DNA from 3 places in the Vibrio sp. 1078-1 genome. Region 1 is predicted to be linked to each of the others. Evidence: riboswitches for the same ligand, from Rfam matches in the RefSeq annotation. Region 1 holds a riboswitch; each other region holds the start of a gene.
What was found. A riboswitch is a leader RNA that binds a small molecule or an ion and turns the genes downstream of it on or off. The one in region 1 is predicted to bind thiamine pyrophosphate.

Region 1 (4,787 bases):
GTACACGCTGGTGCAACTCAGTAGGCTTGATGTCCATAATGCGATTCACGCCGTCCGATGCAATGCCCCCAGCTTGCTCAATGAGGAATGCCATAGGGTTACATTCGTAAAGCAGGCGTAGCTTGCCTTGTGGGTGGCTTTGTGTGCTTGGGTAAAGGTAGATACCACCTTTCAGTAGGTTGCGGTGGAAATCAGCAACCAGCGAGCCAATGTAGCGAGAAGTGTATGGGCGACCGTCTTCTGGCACGTTTTCTTGGCAGTACTTGATGTACTTCTTCACCCCTTGAGGGAAACGAATGTAATTACCTTCGTTGATGGAGTAGATCTTACCATCATCAGGAATCATCATGTTTTCATGAGAAAGACAGAAGCTGCCGATAGATGGGTCGTAAGTAAAGCCGTTTACACCGTTACCAGTTGTGTATACCAACATGGTGGAGGAGCCGTAAATTACGTAGCCCGCAGCCACTTGTTTGTGACCAGGTTGTAGGAAGTCTTCTTCAGTTGGTGGAGTACCGATTGGAGAAACACGACGATAAATCGAGAAGATAGTACCAACAGAGACGTTCACATCGATGTTAGAAGAACCATCAAGTGGGTCCATCAGTACTACATATTTGGCGTTTTGGTTGAGTTCTTTATTGAACGCAACTGCTTCGTCTTCTTCTTCACTGGCAACGCCACACACTTGATCACGAGCTTCAAGCGCGGCTTTGAACTTATCGTTCGCGTAAACATCGAGCTTTTGCTGATCTTCACCTTGGACATTTTCCGTGCCTACAGCACCAGTGATATCACCGAGACCCGCTGCGTTGATTTCGCGGTTAACGATTTTTGCAGCTAAACGAATGGAGGCTAAAAGGGATGATAGATCACCGCTAGCGTGGGGGAAATCCGCTTGTTTTTCGACAATGAACTCGCCTAGGGTGCGCAGTCCTGACATGGTTAATCCTTACATTTTCATTTCATTGGGGGTAGTGCGCAAGTGAGCATCTCTTTATGGATGTTAAACGATTGCGCTGGATGTAAGTTTAAGTCGCAGATCTTTTTAATGGTAATGAAGTAACTGTTTGAGATCTCAATTTATTTGTAGACTTGTTTGAGGGATTCATCAGTAAGCAAGAGGTTGTACAGTCTGTGTTCAACCTTGTCATATTTGTGAAAGGGACTGCAAGAAGAAGGCTAAAGTCACTCGCTTTTCAGGCGGTAATCGCGATAATGAAAGCATTAAAAAACGCATTACAAGGTTTAGTTTATGCACATTCATATCTTGGGTATCTGTGGCACATTTATGGGCGGCGCAGCGATTCTAGCGCGCCAATTAGGACATAAAGTCACTGGTTCTGATGCCAACGTTTATCCGCCAATGAGCACACTGCTTGAGTCTCAAGGTATTGAAATTATTGAAGGCTTTGACCCGTCTCAACTCGACCCCCAACCAGATCTTGTGGTGATTGGTAATGCGATGAGCCGTGGCAACCCTTGTGTCGAGCATGTGCTCAACACTAACATGCGTTACACCTCTGGCCCGCAGTGGCTCAACGAGTTTTTGCTGCATGATCGTTGGGTATTGGCGGTATCGGGTACACATGGGAAAACGACCACGTCGAGCATGCTTGCCTGGATACTTGAAGATTGTGGTTATCAACCGGGTTTCTTAGTCGGTGGGGTACTCGGTAACTTCGGAGTGTCTGCTCGTTTGGGTGAAAGCATGTTTTTTGTCGTTGAAGCGGACGAATATGACAGTGCTTTTTTCGATAAGCGTTCTAAGTTTGTGCATTACCATCCTCGCACTTTAATCATGAACAATCTTGAGTTTGATCATGCCGACATCTTCGATGATCTAGAAGCGATCAAGCGCCAATTCCATCATTTAGTGCGAACTGTACCGGGCAATGGATTGATCTTAGCGCCGAGGCAGGATCAAGCGTTAGCGGATGTATTAGAGCGTGGTTGCTGGACTGAAAAACAGTTCTCTGGTGAGAATGGTGACTGGCAAGCGCACAAATTAGTGCTTGATGGCTCAAAATTTGACGTTGCGTTGCAAGGTGAGAAGGTTGGTACCGTCGAATGGAATTTGGTGGGTGACCACAATGTGGATAATGCGCTGATGGCAATCGCTGCTGCACGACATGTTGGAGTCACTCCGGATCTTGCTTGCCAGGCATTAGGGCGTTTCATCAATACCAAGCGCCGTTTAGAGCTGAAAGGTGAAGAACAAGGTGTGACGGTTTACGATGATTTTGCGCATCACCCAACGGCAATTGAACTTACTGTCGGTGGTTTGCGTAACAAGGTAGGTGAAAAACGCATCCTTGCTGTGTTGGAGCCGCGTTCTGCCACCATGAAGCGAGGTGTACACAAAAACACACTTGCAGAGTCACTACACAGTGCAGATGAAGTCTTCTTGTTCCAGCCAGATAATATCGAGTGGTCTGTGCAAGACATTGCCGACCAATGCACACAGCCAGCGTTTGTCGATGCGGATATAGATAACTTTGTAGCCAAGATCGTCGAACGTGCGCGACCAGGTGACCAAATTCTAGTCATGAGCAACGGTGGCTTTGGTGGTATTCACGGAAAACTTCTTGAGCAGTTAAAACAAAAAGCCTGATTGATATGCAAAACAAAACACAACCCTCTCATAAAAAAGCCATCACGTTGGCATTAACGGGTGCTTCTGGTGCTCCCTACGGCCTTCGTCTTTTAGAATGCTTGGTTGCGGCGGATTATCATGTCTACGTTCTGATTTCTTCGGCAGCTCGTGTTGTGATGGCAACCGAGCATAATCTTAAGCTACCAAGTGGCCCAGAAGCGGCGCAGCAAGCATTGGTAGAGCACCTGAACTGCAATCCCGATAACATCACCGTTTGCGGTAAAGATGACTGGTTCTCACCGGTTGCGTCTGGTTCTGCTGCACCAAAGCAAATGGTGGTTTGCCCATGTTCTGCGGGAAGCGTTGCAGCGATTGCGCATGGTATGTCAGATAACTTGATCGAGCGGGCCGCTGATGTGGTAATGAAAGAGCGCGGGCAGCTGTTGCTCGTGGTTCGCGAAACACCATTTTCAACGCTACATCTGGAGAACATGCACAAACTGTCGCAAATGGGCGTCACCATCATGCCAGCAGCTCCAGGCTTCTATCATCAGCCAAAGAGTATTGAAGACTTAGTGGATTTTATGGTGGCGAGAATTCTTGACCACTTAGGTATTGAGCAAGGTTTGGTGCCTCGTTGGGGTTATGACCAGCGCTCGTGAGCTGATTGTGTAACCACTCAAATACCTTTACAATCCATCCAACTCATCGGGGAGCAAACCCATTTAGCATTGAGTCAATCAATGCATTGGGGCGCTGAGACCTAAGTGTTTAACTAGGGACCCGTATTACCTGAACCAGATAATGCTGGCGTAGGAATTGAGTCTGGATATTGGAAGTCCTTAATAGCCGCCTCAAACCCTGTGCCGCTCAACTTATTTCTCTGAAATACTCATGGAGAGCGAGCAGTGAAACCCACTCTAAATCTGATTGCCCTAGCTGCAATCACCTCTACTTCAGCGTTTGCCGCTGAAAACACATTAACCATCTATACCTACGACTCTTTTGCCGCAGATTGGGGGCCGGGTCCTAAAATCGAGCAAGCTTTTGAAGCAAAATGTGGCTGTGACGTTAACTTCGTAGCGTTGGACGATGGTGTGTCGATTCTGAATCGTCTTCGTCTTGAAGGCGGTAATAGCAAAGCGGACATCGTATTAGGTTTGGATAACAATCTGATGGCAGAAGCGAAGAAAACCGATCTGCTTGCCGAGCACAATGTGGATACGGCTAACACAGTGTTACCAAACGGTTGGAGTGACACGACGTTTGTACCGTACGATTACGGCTACTTCGCGTTTGTGTACAACAAAGAGAAACTGGCTAATCCGCCGAAAAGCATGAAAGAGCTGGTGGAAACGCGCGACGATCTGAAAGTGATTTACCAAGATCCGCGGACTTCAACGCCGGGCCAAGGCTTAATGCTATGGATGAAATCTATTTATGGCGACGATGTGACGCAAGCGTGGCAGAAGCTAGCGAGCAAAACCGTAACGGTCACGAAAGGTTGGTCTGAGGCGTATTCTATGTTCCTCAATGGTGAGTCCGATTTAGTGCTTTCTTACACCACTTCACCTGCGTACCACTTAATTGCGGAAAACGATTCGAAGTTTGCTACGGCGAATTTTGCTGAAGGCCACTACATGCAAGTTGAAGTAGCCGCCAAAGTGAAAGGGGCAAAAAATTCAGAACTTGCTGATCAATTTATGAGTTTCATTTTAAGTGATGAGTTCCAATCGGCGATGCCAACGGGTAACTGGATGTACCCAGTCACTGACGTTGAGTTACCTAAAGGTTTTGAAACTTTGAGTGTTCCAAGCAAGTCGTTGAGCTTTAGTGCTGATGAAGTGGCAAAAATGCGTAAGTCTTGGATTCGCGAATGGCAAAGCGCATTGACGTTTTAGCTGACGTTTCCATCCTCATCTGAATGAGATAGGTTTTACCTTTGAATTCTGTTCCAAAAATAGGTTTAGGGGTCGCGATGATCATCGCGACCTTTGTTATTTCTGCCCTAGGTGCTTTGATTGTTCAAGCCCCTTCACTTGATGTGTCTGTGGTATGGGGCGACCCGTACTATCAACATGTCACCAAGTTCAGTTTCTACCAAGCGTTTCTTTCCACATTGCTCAGTGTTGGCTTTGCCATTCCAGTAGCGCACGCACTTTCGCGTCGCCAATTTATTGGTAAATCATTA
Region 2 (4,787 bases), on a different contig from region 1:
AGCCTGTTCTATTTGATGAAGAACAGGAAATAGTTCTAAAGCATTGGCATTTAGACAAACAAGGTCAGTGGAAGAACCTTATGGTACCGCGCTTGAGCGCTCGTATGGGGACTCCCGGAGAGTGGAGTAGCGTCAATGGTGTGCATGAACCTGTTTATACGCTGAAGCAGAATGCTACCACGCGATTAAGAATTGCTAATGTCGATAACACCATTACTTACCCGATCGCTATTGAAGGTGCAGAGGCTTGGGTTATCGCTATTGATGGTAACCCTGTTAAAACGCCTTACAAGCTCACTCAGCATAAAATTGGTCCAGGAATGAGGTTAGATGTCGGATTGATTGCTCCAAAGGCTGGAAAACGTGTTTATGTGCGTCAAATGAAAGGACGCTTCCCATTCCCTTTGTGCGAGTTTGACGTTGTTGAGTCTGATCTGTCGAACAACCAGAAACTGCCTTTATTACCTCTCAACCCTGTGCCAGCTCTCGATTTGAAAAATGCAGAGCAAATCGATTATGTGTTTGAGTGGGAGGGGGCGATCACTCCTGCTGATAAATCGGGCAAAGCGATCCCCCAATTCTGGCTGATGAACAAACGGGCTTGGGAGGGAATGAGCAAAGATAATATTCCAGCGCCGCTTTCAACATTGGAGATGGGAAAAACCTATATCTTCAACCTAAAGAACGTCACCCAATATCATCATCCTATTCATCTTCATGGACACACATTTACGGTTCTTGAGTTAGATGGCAAAAAACTCGACGAACCGTTTCATACCGATACGGTCTTACTTGGAAAAAACGGCAGTGCGAAAGCGGCATTTGTTGCAGATAACCCAGGGCGTTGGATGTACCATTGTCATGTAATTGAACATATGAAGACGGGTTTGATGGGTTACATTGAAGTAAAGTGACTCCCGTAACTTTTAAAATCTTGATAAGTTTTAAGCGCTATACTTTGCTGAATTCTAAGATTGTATAATCACTATTGCCGTAAATTTGATTACAATGTCGCCATTAACTTTTCTGGGGGAATTATGGGACAACTATCCGTTTTGGGTTTTATTGCATTGGGTGGTGCATTTGGTGCATGTTCTCGTTACTTAATTTCTGAACTTTGTGTCATTTTATTGGGGCGTGGTTTTCCATATGGTACGTTAACCGTTAACGTTGTTGGCTCATTTATGATGGGCTTATTGATAGCAGCTTTCGATAATGAACTTTTGGCAACGGAACCTTGGCGACAAGTGATTGGCTTGGGTTTTTTAGGCGCACTAACGACGTTTTCCACCTTCTCGATGGATAATGTTTTGCTTATGCAGCAGGGCGCTTTCTTTAAGATGGGGTTGAACGTATTGTTGAATGTCGTGTTAAGTATTTCAGCTGCGTGGATAGGCTTTCAATTATTGATGCGCAGCTAGCAAAGTAGTTAAAAATTGAACAGGTCGGCTTGGTTTCACCAAGCCGTTTTTATATACTGACATCACTTGTCGGAGTGCCATAAGGCTGAGACCGTTAATTCGGGATCCGTTGAACCTGATCAGATTAGAATCTGCGAAGGGAACAAGAGAAGATATTCACACCGGAGTTCTTTCTGGTTGATCTATCAAAAGTCGAATGTTGTTACAGGCAAATATCGTAAGCTTTAACTAGCCTTAATTTGACTCCTCTTGTCGCATCTATCCGCCAAGCATTTTTATCCAATTACTTTTTATCTAGTATAACAAAGCAAGGAAAAATGCTATGTCGAGTCGCAAACAAGCGAGACTGGAAGCAAAACAGTTCATTGATACACTCTCGGTACAACCGTACCCCAATTCAAGCAAAGTCTACGTAGAAGGCTCACGTCCAGATATTCGTGTGCCAATGCGTGAAATATCACTCGCTGATAGCCTTATTGGAGGCACAAAAGAAGCGCCTATTTTCGAGCCTAATGAGCCAGTACGCGTTTACGATACCTCGGGTGTATACACAGATCCAGAGCACACCATAGACCTCTATAGCGGCTTACCTAAGCTGAGAGAAGGGTGGATTGAAGAGCGTGCCGATACTGAGCTACTTGATGAAGTAAGCTCGGTGTACACCAAAGAACGCTTAGAAGACGAAACACTAGACGATCTTCGTTACGGTAATCTACCACGTATTCGACGTGCCAAAGATGGCCATTGTGTGACCCAATTGCACTATGCTCGCAAAGGTATTATTACCCCAGAAATGGAATATATCGCGCTGCGTGAAAACATGGGGCGTGCCAAGTATCGCGATGAAGTGCTGAATCAACAGCATCCGGGTCAAAGCTTTGGTGCGAACCTACCAAAGGACATTACTGCAGAGTTTGTGCGTAAAGAAGTCGCCGAAGGTCGCGCTATTATCCCTTCTAATATCAACCACCCAGAATCCGAACCAATGATCATTGGGCGTAACTTTTTGGTCAAAGTGAACGCCAACATCGGTAACTCATCGGTCACTTCTTCGATTGAAGAAGAAGTAGAGAAACTAGTGTGGGCGACGCGCTGGGGTGGCGATACCGTTATGGATCTCTCTACTGGACGCAATATTCACGAAACTCGCGAGTGGATTCTACGTAACAGTCCGGTTCCGATCGGTACCGTGCCAATGTACCAAGCGCTTGAGAAAGTGAACGGTGTTGCGGAAAACCTTAACTGGGAAGTGATGCGCGATACCCTGATTGAGCAAGCAGAGCAGGGCGTTGACTACTTTACTATCCATGCCGGTTTACTACTTCGTTATGTGCCAATGACTGCAAAACGCGTTACTGGCATCGTCTCTCGTGGTGGTTCTATCATCGCGAAATGGTGTTTAGCGCATCACCAAGAAAGCTTCTTATATACCCACTTCCGAGAGATCTGTGAAATCTGTGCTAAGTATGATGTGGCACTTTCTCTCGGTGATGGTCTGCGTCCTGGCTCGGTGGCCGATGCTAACGACGAAGCGCAATTTGCAGAGCTTCGTACCCTTGGTGAGTTAACCAAGATAGCGTGGGAATACGACGTACAGGTGATTATCGAAGGTCCTGGTCATGTTCCAATGCACATGATCAAAGAGAACATGGAAGAACAGTTAGAGCACTGCCATGAAGCTCCTTTCTATACCCTTGGCCCATTGACGACAGACGTTGCTCCAGGTTACGACCATATTACTTCAGGTATTGGTGCTGCCATGATTGGCTGGTATGGCTGTGCGATGCTTTGCTACGTCACTCCTAAAGAGCATCTTGGTTTACCAAACAAAGAAGACGTGAAAGTAGGCATGATAACTTACAAGCTTGCTGCGCACGCCGCGGATTTGGCGAAGGGACATCCTGGTGCACAAGTTCGTGATAACGCGCTTTCTAAAGCTCGCTTCGAGTTCCGCTGGGAAGACCAATTCAACTTATCACTCGATCCAGATACCGCGCGCGCTTTCCATGACGAAACCTTGCCTCAAGAGTCTGGAAAAGTTGCTCACTTCTGTTCGATGTGCGGGCCAAAGTTCTGCTCGATGAAGATCTCGCAAGAGGTTCGAGAATATGCGAAAGACACAGAGCAAGTTGCTGCGGACCAAGCTATCTCAATCAAAATGCTGGATGACCCTCTTGAGGGGATGCGTCAGAAATCGCAAGAATTTAGAGAGTCAGGTTCTGAGCTATACCACCCAGCAGCACATGCCGAGGTGAGTGACTAATGAGCAAAATCCTTATTCCGTCATCGTTGATTGAACTGACAGGTTTAGTTCAGCAATGTTTGTTGTTGGCGAAAGAACAGGGTTTTTGCATTGAAGACATTGAGTTGGGTGTGAGCCCAACTCAATCTATTCAGCTTGTTCGCGGCCAACAGACCACACACATAACGACTGATCTCATTGATGATTATGACTCTGAGAATGAGAGTTCATTTGTGCTCTATTACCGCTCTGCTTTATCGGTAGAAGCGTGTGCTAAGCAACCGTCGAAAGCGATTCATATTGGCATTGCTGATACGCAGGTATCCGATGAAAAGGAGAAAGTGTTTCAGCTTGATATCTGGCGTCACCCAATTAACAACGAAGTGAGAGCGCTTTCCGTTAAGTCCAAATTCAACGCAATGTTCAATCCTGAACATCACCTTGCTTGGATAGTAACGCTGACAGTACTCGATTTTCCTATCGAAGATGCGTTAACACTTGCTCGAGGAATGCTAACTCAGCAAGCGAATGTTTCACGTGAAACACTGTTGAATGACAACCTTGATGAGGGAAGATCTACTCGGTGGGCTGACCAATTTGATGATTTCCCCACACCTGTACTGGAGGATAACCGACTAGGTATTCAAGTTGGTTGGTCTGCACAAGGCGAGAGCGTTAGCTTTCCAACTCTGACTAAGCAAAGTCTAGGGCTCTACCCAGTCGTTGATGACGTTGCTTGGATTGAGCGTTTACTGCCACTAGGCATCAACACTATTCAACTGCGAATCAAGGACCCACAACAAGCCGATTTAGAACAACAGATCATTCGAGCAATTGAGCTAGGTCGTCAGTATCAAGCACAAGTGTTCATCAATGACTATTGGCAGTTGGCAATCAAGCATGGCGCTTATGGTGTTCACCTAGGACAAGAAGACATAGAAGAATCGAATTTGGCTCAGCTAACTAAAGCCGGCATTCGTCTTGGTCTTTCTACTCATGGTTATTATGAGCTACTGCGCATCGTACAAATTCATCCTAGTTACATCGCGCTAGGGCATATTTTCCCAACCACCACAAAACAGATGCCATCGAAACCACAAGGTTTGGTGCGCTTGTCTCTTTAT
Region 3 (4,787 bases), on a different contig from region 1:
GATACGTCTAGGCTCGATTTTGCACCGCGAGCGGCACTTGCTGTCGAGACTGCGCCCAAGTAACTTGCGGTCTGGCTGTTGTGTAGCAAGGTTTTCAACTCACCATTAGCAATCATGACATTATCTTGAGTAGCGAAGCCTTCACTATCAAAACTCGCGATTGCCATACCATTTGGCATGTAAGCCGTATCAGTAAAGGTAATTAAATCACTCGCAACACGTTGACCAAGCTTGTCACCCAGTGGCGTAATGCCTTTCATCGCGCTTACGCCAGAGAAAGCACTGCCGAAAGCACCGAATAAACTTGCTAGCGCATTGATGTGGAAGATAGCAGGGTAGTTACCCGTCGCAACCGGTGCGCCTTCAAGAAGATCGCGAGCAAGGTTGTAGCCACCCTCGATACAGTAAGCTGGATTCAACTCATCAAAACGGCGACCCAGTGACATTCTACCCGCCATTGACTGTTTGCCGTCTTTTTCAAACAAGGTATACGCGTAACAAGTGAACGAGCGCTCGAAGTGTTGACACAATGTGCCTTGAGTATTGGCAATGATCAGTTGTGTTTCGCCATCGCTGTAACCATTGTAAGGTGCGCTAGAGGCGTGAGGCAGAGCCACTACGCCTTGCTCAAGAGCGAGAGACAGTTCGATTTTTTCGTCAACAGAAGTTGTATCTTCTTGCGCAATCTCAGCAACATCAGTCGCGATTTGACTGTTCACGCAACTAATCGTCTGATGTTCATCTTGCTTGGAAAAGCGAGCGCTTTGCAGTGCGTTGGTCAGCATCAAATCCAAGCTTGGTTGCTCTAACGACTCAGAATAGCTTGTTGCAACACGCGCATCTTTCACAACACGAACACCCAGAACTTGGCTTGAGCTTACTTTGTACTCATCCAGCTTTCCTTGGTTCGCTTTCAAAGAAAAGCTACTGTTACGGTTTACAATGACGTCCGCTTCTGCACCTTGGCGTTTTGCTTCTGATAGGACGTAATCAACCGCATTAAGAAGTTGTTGTTCTTGGCTCATTAGTTACCGCCTCCTACCAGAATGTTATCTACTTTCAGCGTTGGCTGACCGACAGTTGTTGGTACTGAACCACTCACGGAACCACACATGCCCGGCGCAAGCGCCATGTCTTTGCCGACCATGCTGATTTCTTTCAACACTTTTGGACCCGTGCTGATCAGCGTTGCTGTTTTCAGAGGCTTGGTGATTTTGCCATTTTCAATGAGGTAGGCTTCACGAACAGCAAAGTTAAACTCCCCCGTACCCGGTTGAACAGAGCCACCGCCCATCTTCTTCGCATAGATACCACGTTCGATGCCTGCCAGCATGTCATTAAGTGAATGCTCGCCCTCTTCGATAAAGGTGTTACGCATGCGCGAGGTTGGTGCGAACTTGTAGTTTTGACGACGACCAGAACCCGTAGGCTCATAACCTGTCTTCATGCCACCCATTTTATCGACCATGAAGCTGGTTAGCTTACCGTCTTTGATCAGTTGAGTGCGCTGAGTCTTCATACCTTCATCATCAATGTGAATCGAGCCCCATTCGTTGGTCATGGTGCCATCATCGACTGCATTCACTGCGGTGTGAGCAACCATTTCGCCCATCTTGTCGTGGAAGACTGATGCTTTCTTCGCAACTGAAGTGGTTTCTAGCAAGTGACCACATGCTTCATGGAAGATAACGCCGCCAAAGCCGTTACCAATCACCACCGGCATTTCACCCGATGGACAAGCATCCGCGCCAAGTTTTACTAACGCTTGCTGCGCGATAGTTTGACCTAGCTCTTTGGCATCAAGCTGTTCACTGAATTCCCAACCAGCAAGAGCGCCAGGACCTTCCATACCAGAAGACTGCTCATTACCTTTTTGCGCGACAGTGTTACCAGCAACACGAATGTAGTGGCGAGTATCGTCAACGTGTAGACCTTCTGAGTTGAAGATAGACACTTGTTGCTCGCGCTGAAGAACGCTGCCAATAAACTGGCTGATATGTTCACTCTCAGCACGTGCGGCTTGGTCAACTTTCAATAGAAACGCGATTTTTGAATCTAGGTTAGCATCCTTACCTAGCGGCATGCGGCAACCATGTTGGATTGGGTAGCGGTTCAAATTCAAAGAACCCGCTGACGCGATTTGCTCACGCTTGTCTTTTGCAGCAAGCAGCGAGGTTACGCGCTTTAGTTCGGCTTCATCTGTGCTGTTGGTGTAACCGTAAAGCACCTTATGACCGAAAAAAAGACGAATACCGATACCAAAATCGATACCCGAGTTAACCTTATCCACTTCACCAGATGCGATCTGGACAGTGTTGGTTTGGTGATGTTCAACGAATAGTTCAGCGAAATCAGCCCCCAAAAAGAGCGCATGATCGATCACTGACTTCGCTGTTACAGAATTAAGCATGAAGTCTCCTTGCTCGATGATCGTCTTAGCCTTCCTAATTAACTGTGAAAAAGTTCAACAAAGTTAAATTGGCAACACGTTAAATTTTAACAGTTTTTTAACCTTGTTTTGTGCTAATCCTTGCTTAACGAGACCACGATTATTTATTAAATATTCCAGGTTCTGCTCATTCACCAGAGCGTTGCACTAGTAAATTCCACCCAGCAAACCATTTAGGTGCTTACTTTATCACTCACCTCGCATAATTGAATACTCATTATAATTACGCTCAAAAAACGTATCCCTTCCGCAATGGTCCTGCTATCATCCGAACGAAATAGTCGGGGGGCCACACGACAAGTGTTGGCTGAGATCGAAATTCGAGACCCGTTGAACCTGATTCAGTTAGCACTGACGTAGGGAACTATGCACACTTTGCCTTTCGTCGCCCCTCTTAGGTAAGCGATAGCGATCGAAAAATCGATCTATCTGCAACGGTCAAAGTCAGTTCCTATACGTCTTGTAGTAGGAGCGACCATGACGCAGCAATCACAACCTCATTCACATCACACGCCAGCCTTGCCTACCCCTATCGTATTGACCATCGCGGGCTCAGACAGTGGTGGCGGTGCAGGTATTCAAGCCGACATCAAAGCGATGTCCGCAACCGGCAGTTTTGCTTGCTCGGTAATCACGGCGATTACTTCGCAAAATACCCAAGGCGTTTCTGCGATTTTCCCCATTCCTCTCGACCATGTAGAGAGCCAACTTGATGCAGTATTTACCGACCTCAACATCGTTGCAGTCAAAGTGGGCATGCTGGCAGATTCCAACATCATCAAAGTCGTTGCAGACAAAATTAAACAATACCAGCCAAAACACCTCGTGATTGACCCTGTGATGGTGGCCACCAGCGGCGATCTATTACTGGAACAGTCGGCAATCAGCACTTTAAAAGAAGAATTGATTCCGCTCGCAGACATCATTACCCCTAACCTACCCGAAGGCGCAGCATTGACGGGTAAGCCAATGCCTCAATCAGAATCTGAAATGAACGATATGATTGCTGACTTGCGCGCATTAGGGGCAAAAGCGGTGCTGTTAAAAGGCGGTCATCTGGAAAAAGACAAAAACAGCAACGATCTGCTGATCATGCAAGACAATGCCGAGTTAATTAGCGCTAAACGCTTTCCAACCAAAAACACCCATGGCACAGGCTGCACACTGTCTTCTGCTATCGCGTCTTACCTTGGTCAAGGCAACAACCTGCACAAAGCGGTGCACCTTGGTAAGCAGTACATCAGCCAAGCTATCGCACACGCTGACGAATTGGATGTCGGTAAAGGTCATGGTCCTGTGAACCATTTTTTTGCAGGTCACACGCATGTGCGCTAATGCACTCGGCATTCAGCTTACCGAAGCAAGTCTGCAATACAAAGACAGCCAAACACCAACATTAGCTGGGTTGAGTATGACCATCCCTGCCAATCAATGGACGGTGTTACTTGGTCGCAGTGGTTGCGGAAAAACGACGATCCTTCGTTATCTAGCGGGTTTGTTAGACGACAAAGTTGAATGGCATGGCGAGTTAACGACCACGGATGGCATCACCTTACACAAGCGTATTGCCTACATGGCGCAGCAAGACTTGTTACTGCCGTGGTTAAATGTGTTAGACAACGTCTGCCTCAGTTCTCGATTTTCTCAAGACCAATCACCAGAGCAAAATAGACAACGTGCACTGACTTTACTAAGCCAAGTGGGACTCGCCGATTACGCGGATGCTAAGCCAGCTCAGCTCTCTGGCGGCATGAGACAACGTGTTGCCCTTGCTCGCACTCTGATGCAAGACAAGCCTCTAGTTCTGATGGATGAGCCTTTCTCTGCACTGGACGCGGTTACTCGTCATAAGTTGCAAACCTTGTCTGCCGAATTGCTGAAAGATAAGACGGTTGTTCTGATTACCCACGACCCACAAGAAGCGGTGCGATTAGCTCACCAACTCTATGTGTTGCAAGGCACACCTGCGCAAGCTCAGCACTTGGTCGTTCCAGACTCCAAGCCGCCCCGAGTTCTCGATGGAGAGTGCGCGGCGTTACAACAAGCGATTTTGGATCAACTGGAGAAAGACTATGAGTGATATGACTCAGTACAACTCCGTTTCGGCACGCATTAGTAAAAAAGAACGCGTGACCCATCCGGCTCTGCGCTTGGTCATTAGCACAGCGGTGATCTTGGGATTGTGGCAGTTGGTTGTTGTGGTATTCGACATGCCAAGCTTCATCTTACCTTCACCAATTGAAGTGCTGGATAGATTGGTCACTCGTTACGATGTCTTGCTCAAACATACTTGGGTTACCGCGCAAGAGATTTTACTTGGTTTGGCGCTTGGATTATC

Region 2: it holds a riboswitch for thiamine pyrophosphate, as region 1 does, so the genes downstream of both, thiC (phosphomethylpyrimidine synthase ThiC) here and thiB (thiamine ABC transporter substrate binding subunit) in region 1, are expected to answer to the same signal.
Region 3: it holds a riboswitch for thiamine pyrophosphate, as region 1 does, so the genes downstream of both, thiD (bifunctional hydroxymethylpyrimidine kinase/phosphomethylpyrimidine kinase) here and thiB (thiamine ABC transporter substrate binding subunit) in region 1, are expected to answer to the same signal.

What each region holds. Positions count from the first base shown of each region.
Region 1 covers NZ_JAWOWM010000004.1:281,636-286,422, forward strand. The annotation lists gene fbp (class 1 fructose-bisphosphatase) at 1-943, opposite strand, end outside; gene mpl (UDP-N-acetylmuramate:L-alanyl-gamma-D-glutamyl-meso-diaminopimelate ligase) at 1,256-2,614, shown strand; gene R7190_RS11260 (flavin prenyltransferase UbiX) at 2,620-3,258, shown strand; TPP riboswitch at 3,296-3,432, shown strand; gene thiB (thiamine ABC transporter substrate binding subunit) at 3,505-4,497, shown strand; gene thiP (thiamine/thiamine pyrophosphate ABC transporter permease ThiP) at 4,539-4,787, shown strand, end outside.
Region 2 covers NZ_JAWOWM010000026.1:789-5,575, forward strand. The annotation lists gene R7190_RS24255 (multicopper oxidase family protein) at 1-914, shown strand, start outside; gene crcB (fluoride efflux transporter CrcB) at 1,038-1,421, shown strand; TPP riboswitch at 1,482-1,580, shown strand; gene thiC (phosphomethylpyrimidine synthase ThiC) at 1,744-3,684, shown strand; gene R7190_RS24270 (thiamine phosphate synthase) at 3,684-4,787, shown strand, end outside.
Region 3 covers NZ_JAWOWM010000001.1:2,186-6,972, forward strand. The annotation lists gene R7190_RS00015 (TldD/PmbA family protein) at 1-1,025, opposite strand, end outside; gene R7190_RS00020 (TldD/PmbA family protein) at 1,025-2,410, opposite strand; TPP riboswitch at 2,722-2,829, shown strand; gene thiD (bifunctional hydroxymethylpyrimidine kinase/phosphomethylpyrimidine kinase) at 2,927-3,784, shown strand; gene R7190_RS00030 (ABC transporter ATP-binding protein) at 3,774-4,529, shown strand; gene R7190_RS00035 (ABC transporter permease) at 4,522-4,787, shown strand, end outside.